2 regions of the Streptomyces sp. R818 genome follow, and region 2 is predicted to be linked to the other one. Evidence: riboswitches for the same ligand, from Rfam matches in the RefSeq annotation. Region 2 holds a riboswitch; the other holds the start of a gene.
What was found. Region 2 has a riboswitch for glycine ahead of gcvP (aminomethyl-transferring glycine dehydrogenase). Riboswitches for the same ligand answer to the same signal wherever they lie in the genome.

Region 1: linked by a shared signal. The riboswitch ahead of gcvT (glycine cleavage system aminomethyltransferase GcvT) and the one ahead of gcvP (aminomethyl-transferring glycine dehydrogenase) in region 2 are both predicted to bind glycine.

What each region holds. Positions count from the first base shown of each region.
Region 1 covers NZ_JAOCNE010000001.1:326,272-330,440, forward strand. The annotation lists gene N5I75_RS01420 (enhanced serine sensitivity protein SseB) at 90-890, opposite strand; gene N5I75_RS01425 (AAA family ATPase) at 994-1,563, opposite strand; glycine riboswitch at 1,726-1,841, shown strand; glycine riboswitch at 1,842-1,960, shown strand; gene gcvT (glycine cleavage system aminomethyltransferase GcvT) at 2,013-3,137, shown strand; gene gcvH (glycine cleavage system protein GcvH) at 3,214-3,594, shown strand; gene glyA (serine hydroxymethyltransferase) at 3,600-4,169, shown strand, end outside.
Region 2 covers NZ_JAOCNE010000013.1:436,937-441,105, reverse strand. The annotation lists gene N5I75_RS31450 (DNA polymerase IV) at 1-421, shown strand, start outside; gene N5I75_RS31445 (PRC-barrel domain-containing protein) at 1,100-1,474, opposite strand; glycine riboswitch at 1,654-1,748, shown strand; gene gcvP (aminomethyl-transferring glycine dehydrogenase) at 1,945-4,169, shown strand, end outside.

The DNA.
Region 1 (4,169 bases), on a different contig from region 2:
CCGCCCGTGACCGGAAGGCCGAGCGCCGTCCGGTCAGGTCATGAAACCAGCTTAAGCGGCGGAGCCGGCACCGACTTGACGGACGGTGTTCACGGGTGGCGTTCGTAGAACGGACGTACGCGTGTACGCAGGAAGTCGGCGACCGGGTCCTGGGTGACGTCCAGGAAGACGAGGTTGACCGGCCAGGGCGCCGGGACCCGGCCGAGCGCGCGGCCCAGGGCGTCGAGCGGCAGGTCGCGGGCGGCGCCCTCCCACTGGGTGAGCCGGACGCCGATGAACAGGGAGGGTGCGGTGTCCTCGACGACGGCGAGGGCGCGGTGGGCGCCGAGCACGGTGCCCGCCGCGTCGAACTCCTCGCGGACGGCGGCCAGGAAATCCACCGGGTCGTCCTGCCAGTCCGGCTCGGAGAGCACGACGCGGCCGCCGGTGGAGGGGCCGTCGAGCGGGGTGCGGCCGCTGCGGGCCAGTTCGGCGACGGCGGGCGGCGGCAGGGGTATGCCGACGGCGCCGTCCGGGTTCAGCGCGATGCCGACCTGGGCGGGAAGGCCACGCGCGAACTCCACGGCCGGGGCCACGGTGCAGCTCATCCGGCCGCCGGTGACCTGCATGAACTGCTCCTCGGAGCTGAAGACCGGCACGTAGGCCTGGCCGCCCAGCTCGAACGTGGGCAGGTCGAGGTCGCGGCTCTCGGGGGAGCCGCCCTGCGGCAGGGGTATCCAGACCGGGCTGCGGCCGAGTACCTCGACGATGCGCGGTCCCGCCCCCTCGACACCGAGCGCGGCGGCGAGGACCTCCTCCAGCTCGTTGGCCGGCCAGCTCCGGGTGGGCTGGGGGTGCGGGTGCGCCTCCTCGTGGAAGCGCGCGTCCTCGTGAAATGCCGGGTGTTCCATAGCCGCCGACGATAACGCCTGCACCGCGAGGGTCCCTCGCGGAACGTGATGGAGCCGAGGGTGTCCGTCGCGGCCCGGCCCGGGACGAGTGCGCCCGCAGGGGTTACCCCCGGAACGTGATCCCGCCGAGGGCGTCCGTCGCGGCCCGGTCCAGGAGCACCGCCGACTCGATGCCCGTCGGCAGCTCGCCGCGCTCCGTCGAGGTCACCAGGGCGCCGACGGCCCGGCGGTGGCGGGCGAAGGCGTACCGGGAGACGCCCCGGCCGCGCGCGAGCTGCCCCTGCAGGGCCAGCGGCGGCGGCACGTCGAGGAGGACCAGGTGGACGGCGGCGCCGCGGCGTCTGGCCGTCCGGATCACCCAGCGCCGCACCCACGCCTGGGTGCCGCAGTCGTGCACGACGACGCTGGCCCCCGAGCGCATCGCCCGCCGCAGGCCCAGATAGTGGGCGACGCGGACCAGCGGGCGGTAGACCGCGTACGGCAGGAAGCGCGGGAGGCGGGCGGCCCAGCGCTCCCTGGTGTCCTGGGAGTCGACGCGCACGACCGTGACGGCCCGGCGCATCAGCGTGGACTTGCCGCTGCCCGGCAGCCCGGAGAGCACCACGAGGTCACCTGCCGCGAACCGGATGCGCCGCGGTGTCCTGCCGCTCCGCCCGCGTAGGTCCCGGACCATGCGCTGTCGCGGGATCCGCACCGTGATCGTCCTCCCCGTTCCGGTCACGCCGTATCTGCCCGGCAAGTGTAAAGAGAAGGTAATGCCCGCCGCCGGGTTTCCCCGTTCCGCGCTCGTGCGATGATGTGCGCGCCAGACCCACACAACCGCATACCGGCCGCTTGAATCCGCGCGGGAGAGTTCCGGGAACCACCAGCCCCCATGTAGGACGGGTGCCCGGACGCCGAAGGAGCAAGTCCCTCCCTTGAATCTCTCAGGCCCCGTACCGCGCGGGCGAGGCACATCTGAAAAGCGGGCCGCCCCAGACGTACGGCGGTCCCACCCAAGGTGCAAGCCATGACCTCCGGTACGCGGGGTCGGGGCGAACCTCTCAGGTTCCGATGACAGATGGGGAGGACCTCCGCCACGGGGGACCCCTCGCCACCGCCGTTCACGCCCGGGAGCACGCCATGACCGATACCCCGCAGACGCCCCGCACGACCGCGCTCGACGCCCTGCACCGCTCGCTGGGCGCGACCATGACCGACTTCGCCGGCTGGGACATGCCGCTGCGCTACGCCAGCGAGCGCGACGAGCACAACGCCGTACGGACGAAGGCCGGTCTCTTCGACCTGTCCCACATGGGCGAGATCACGGTGACCGGCCCGCAGGCGGCCGAGCTGCTCGCCTACGCCCTCGTCGGCAACATCGCCACGGTCGGCGTCGGCCGCGCCCGCTACACCATGATCTGCCGCGCCGACGGCGGCATCCTCGACGACCTGATCGTCTACCGCCTCGCGGAGACCGAGTACATGGTCGTCGCCAACGCGGGCAACGCGCAGATCGTCCTCGACGCCCTCACCGAGCGCGCCGAAGGGTTCGACGCCGAGGTCCGCGACGACCGCGACGCCTACGCGCTGCTCGCCGTCCAGGGCCCGCACTCCCCCGCCATCGTGACATCCGTCACGGACGCCGACCTCGACGGGCTCAAGTACTACGCGGGCCTGCCCGGCACCGTCGCGGGCGTGCAGGCGCTCATCGCCCGGACCGGCTACACCGGCGAGGACGGCTTCGAGCTGTTCGTCGCCCCCGCCGACGCGGAGAAGCTGTGGCAGGCGCTGACCGAGGCGGGCGCCGAGTACGGCCTCATCCCCTGCGGCCTGTCCTGCCGCGACACGCTGCGCCTGGAAGCGGGCATGCCGCTGTACGGGCACGAGCTGACCACCGAGCTGACGCCGTTCGACGCGGGCCTCGGCCGGGTCGTGAAGTTCGAGAAGGAGGGCGACTTCGTGGGCCGGGAGGCGCTCGCCGCCGCCGCGGAGCGCGCCGAGACCGCCCCGCCCCGCAAGCTCGTCGGCCTCGTCGCCGAGGGCCGCCGGGTCCCGCGCGCGGGCATGCCGGTCGTGCACGAAGGACAGGTGATCGGCGAGGTCACCTCCGGCGCCCCGTCCCCGACCCTGGGCAAGCCGATCGCCATGGCGTACGTGGACGCCGCGCACGCCGGGCCGGGCACGCCGGGCGTGGGCGTGGACATCCGTGGTACGCACGAGCCGTACGAGGTCGTGGCGCTGCCGTTCTACAAGCGCCAGAAGTAAGAGTCCGGCTGCGCAACCCGCCGAGCGCTCGCCCCACCGTCACCCGCACCCTCCCGCGTACAGGAGAATTCGCCTCATGAGCAACAACCCCCAGCAGCTGCGTTACAGCAAGGAGCACGAGTGGCTGTCGGCCGTCGAGGACGGCGTCGCCACGGTCGGCATCACGGAGCACGCGGCCAACGCGCTCGGTGACATCGTCTTCGTCCAGCTCCCCGAGGTCGGCGACACCATCACCGCGGGCGAGACCTGCGGTGAGCTGGAGTCCACCAAGTCGGTCTCCGACCTGTACTCGCCCGTCTCGGGCGAGGTCACCGAGGCCAACCCGGACGTCGTCGACGACCCGTCCCTGGTGAACTCGGCCCCCTTCGAGGGCGGCTGGCTGTTCAAGGTCCGCGTCTCGGACGAGCCGAAGGACCTGCTCACCGCCGACGAGTACACCGAGTTCTCCGGGAGCTGACCCATATGACCGACAAGTCCGTACTGAACGAGTCCCTGCACACGCTCGACCCCGAGGTCGCCAAGGCCCTCGACGCCGAGCTGCACCGCCAGCAGTCGACCCTTGAGATGATCGCGTCGGAGAACTTCGCCCCCGTCGCCGTCATGGAGGCGCAGGGCTCGGTCCTCACCAACAAGTACGCGGAGGGCTACCCCGGCCGCCGCTACTACGGCGGCTGCGAGCACGTCGACGTCACCGAGCAGATCGCGATCGACCGGGTCAAGGAGCTGTTCGGCGCCGAGTACGCCAACGTGCAGCCGCACTCGGGCGCCTCCGCGAACCAGGCGGCCCTCTTCGCGCTCGCCAAGCCCGGCGACACGATCCTCGGCCTGGACCTGGCGCACGGCGGCCACCTCACGCACGGGATGCGCCTGAACTTCTCCGGCAAGCAGTTCAACGTGGTCCCGTACCACGTCGACGACAACGGCCTGGTCGACATGGCCGAGGTCGAGCGGCTCGCCAAGGAGCACCGCCCGAAGGTGATCATCGCGGGCTGGTCGGCGTACCCGCGCCAGCTCGACTTCGCCGAGTTCCGC
Region 2 (4,169 bases):
CACGACGGGCGGGGTGCGTCTGCTCGGGGTCGGCGTGAGCGGCCTCGCCGACTTCACGCAGGAGGACCTGTTCGCGCAGGCGGCTGCCGCCGAGGAGGAGGGGCGGGGTGCGCGGGACGCGGAGCTTGAGGTGCCGGAGGAGCGGGCCGAGCCGGTGGAGGTGCCTGCCGTGCCTGCCGTGCCGGTCGAGCGGCGGTACATGGCCGGGAACGACGTCCGGCACGCGGAGTACGGTCCCGGCTGGGTCCAGGGGAGCGGCCTCGGGCGGGTGACGGTCCGCTTCGAGACCCCGTACGAGGAGGTCCCCGGCCGGGTACGGACGTTCCTGGTGGACGACCCGCTGCTGGAGCCGGCGGATCCGTTGCCGCTGGTGGAAGGGGTGGAAGGGGTGGAGGAGCCGGGGGTGCGGGAGGTGTCCTGAGGGGCGGCATGGGAGGGGGCGCTGGAAAGTGCCGCGGGGTGTGTGGGGCGCTGCTGGGCGCGGCCCAGGGGTGGAGGGTCACCGGGTCCGGGGTGGCCGCTTTCGAGGGGGCTCGGAGTGCGGTGTCGGCGGCGGGGCCGGGCGCTGCGTAAGGGTGGCCGGTCACCGGAATCTCGGGGCGGCCTCTTCCGGGGCCCGAGCGCAGTCTCGGCGGCGGAGGCCTGGGATGGCCGGCCACCCGGATTCAGGGAGGCCATTTCGCAGGGGCTGGAGCCGCGTTCGGTGGCGGGCCTGGCCGCCAAGGGAAGGGGCGAAGCAGGGCGCCGGTCACGGTGGAGGCGGGGCAGTCGCTTCCGAGGCTCGGAGTGCGGTGTCAGCGGTGAGGCGCTGGGCGCTTGGTGAGGGGCGGGCGGGCACCGGGGCCGGGGCGATCGATGCCGAAGGGCTCGGAGTGCTGTGTCAGCCGCGAGGCGCCGGGCGCTTGGTGAGGGGCGGGCGGGCACCGGGGCCGGGGCGATCGATGCCGAGGGGCTCGTGGGGCGGTGTCCGTGGTGGGGCCTGGCTGTCGGGTGAGTGAGGTGTGAGGCAGGGTGCCGGCGGTGAGGTCGGCGTTGTCGAGCAGCAGTGGGACGGAGTCGCAGCGGCGGGGGCCTGGCCGCTGGAGGCTGGAGGCTGGGGTTAGGGGTGTTCGGGGTCGGGGGTTGCTATGTGGCCGAAGGTGGTGTCCGGGGGTGGTGGGACCGTCGTGTCCAGGCCGTAGTGGTGGTAGAGCTGGAGTTCTTGCTGGGGGGAGAGGTGGCGGCCCACGCCGAAGTCGGGGGAGTCCTTGATCAGGGCGCGTTCGAAGGGGACGCGCAGGGTGCCGTCGACGAGGTGGCTGGGGGCCAGCGGGATGAAGGCGTCGCGGCTGAAGAGGCCGGTGCGTATCGCCGCCCATTCCGGGATGCCGGTGGCGTCGTCGAGGTAGACCTCGTCGATCGTGCCGATCTTGGTTCCGTTGCGGTCGAACGCTTTGCGGCCGATCAGGTTGCGCGGATCGATGTCGGTCTGCACGGGCCCTCCAGCAGGTCGCGACTCGTCGGGAAACGCTACAGACTCGCTCGAGCGGTGGCGACGAACTGGTCCATAAGCGCTACGAAATCGGTGGTAAGCACTACGAAAGAGCACTTCTGACAAGGCGGCCACTCGGGGGCTTTGGTCATACTGCCGCTGGTACGCTGGCAAGCGGCTGCTGACCCTGTGCGGGAGAGTCTCCGACCGAGGTCGGAGGCGCCGAAGGAGCAAATCCTCCCCGGAATCTCTCAGGCCCACGTACCGCACGGACGAGGTCACTCTGGAAAGCAGGGCGGGGGCACGTGACCCACCCTCACCGACGGTGAAAGCCGGCGTGTTCCGTACAGCGTTCGACAGGTGTACGGGGCGGGCCGGTGAAGCTCTCAGGTTGAGATGACAGAGGGGGAGGCCGTCCGGGCACCCGCGCCGTGGTGCCCCTCGCAGGTCGTAGTGACCAGGAGGCCTCCGCAATGACCGCCAACCGCACTCCGCTTTCCGCCCTTGAACAGGGGATCCCGTTCGAGCAGCGCCACATCGGTCCGGATGACGCCGCGCAGGCCAAGATGCTCGCGCAGGTCGGCTACGGCTCGCTCGACGAGCTGACGGCGGCCGCGGTGCCGGATGTGATCAAGAGCGCCGAGGCGTTGGAGCTGCCCGCCGCCCGGACCGAGGCCGAGGTCCTCGCCGAGCTGCGCTCCCTCGCCGACCGCAACCAGGTGCTCGGTTCGATGATCGGCCTCGGCTACTACGGGACGTTCACGCCGCCCGTCATCCTGCGCAACGTCATGGAGAACCCCTCCTGGTACACGGCCTACACGCCCTACCAGCCGGAGATCTCGCAAGGCCGCCTCGAGGCGCTGCTCAACTTCCAGACGATGGTCGCGGAGCTGACCGGACTGCCGACCTCCGGCGCCTCGCTGCTCGACGAGGGCACCGCCGCCGCCGAGGCCATGGCCCTGTCGCGGCGCATTGGCAAGGTCAAGAACGGCGTGTACGTGGTCGACGCCGACGCGCTGCCGCAGACCACCGCCGTGATACAGACGCGCGCCGAGCCGACCGGCGTCGAGATCGTCGTCGCCGACCTCAGTGACGGCATCCCCGCCGAGGTCGCGGAGCGCGGTGTCGTCGGCGTGCTCGTGCAGTACCCGGGCGCCTCCGGTGCCGTGCGCGACATCAAGCCCGTGATCGACCAGGCGCACGACCTCGGCGCCGTCGTCACCGTCGCCGCCGACCTGCTCGCCCTCACGCTGCTCACCTCGCCCGGCGAGCTGGGCGCCGACATCGCGGTCGGCACGACCCAGCGGTTCGGCGTCCCGATGGGCTTCGGCGGTCCGCACGCCGGATACATGGCCGTGCGCGAGAAGTTCGCCCGCTCCCTGCCCGGCCGCCTCGTCGGTGTCTCCGTCGACGCCGACGGCAACAAGGCGTACCGCCTCGCCCTGCAGACGCGCGAACAGCACATCCGCCGCGAGAAGGCCACGAGCAACATCTGTACGGCGCAGGTCCTGCTCGCCGTCATGGCCGGCATGTACGCCGTCTACCACGGGCCCGACGGCCTGCGCTCCATCGCACAGCGCACCCACCGCTACGCCACCCTCCTCGCCGCCGGTCTGACGGCGGGCGGCGTCGAGGTCGTGCACGGGACGTACTTCGACACCGTGACCGTACGGGTACCGGGTCAGGCCGCTCAGGTGGTGCGGGCCGCGCGCGAGCGCGGGGTCAACCTGCGCCAGGTTGACGCCGACCACGTCTCCGTGGCCTGCGACGAGACCACCACCCGCAGCCAGCTGCACATCGTCTGGGGCGCCTTCGGCGTCGAGGGGGACATCGAGGCGCTGGACGCCGAGGTCGCCGACGTGCTGCCCGCGTCGGCGCTGCGCGGCGACGAGATCCTTACGCATCCCGTCTTCCACCAGCACCGCTCCGAGACCGCGATGCTGCGCTACCTACGCAGGCTCGCCGACCGTGACTACGCGCTGGACCGCGGCATGATTCCGCTGGGCTCCTGCACGATGAAGCTGAACGCGACGACCGAGATGGAGCCGGTGACCTGGCCCGAGTTCGGCCAGCTGCACCCCTTCGCCCCGGCCGAGCAGGCGCAGGGCTACCTGACGCTCATCACGGAGCTGGAGGAGCGCCTCGCCGAGGTCACCGGGTACGACAAGGTGTCGCTGCAGCCGAACGCCGGTTCGCAGGGCGAGCTGGCCGGTCTTCTCGCCGTCCGCGGCTACCACCGCGCCAACGGCGACGAGCAGCGCACCGTCTGCCTCATCCCGTCCTCCGCGCACGGCACCAACGCCGCGAGCGCCGTGATGGCCGGCATGAAGGTCGTCGTCGTGAAGACCGCCGACGACGGCGAGATCGAAGTCGAGGACCTGCGCGCCAAGATCGAGCAGTACGCCGACGAGCTGTCCGTGCTCATGATCACGTACCCGTCGACGCACGGCGTCTTCGAGGAGCACGTCGCTGACATCTGCGCCGCCGTGCACGACGCGGGCGGCCAGGTCTACGTGGACGGCGCCAACCTCAACGCGCTGGTCGGGCTCGCCAAGCCGGGGCACTTCGGCGGCGACGTCTCGCACCTGAACCTGCACAAGACGTTCTGCATCCCGCACGGCGGCGGCGGCCCCGGCGTCGGTCCCGTCGGTGTGCGCGCGCACCTCGCGCCGTACCTGCCGAACCACCCGATGCAGCC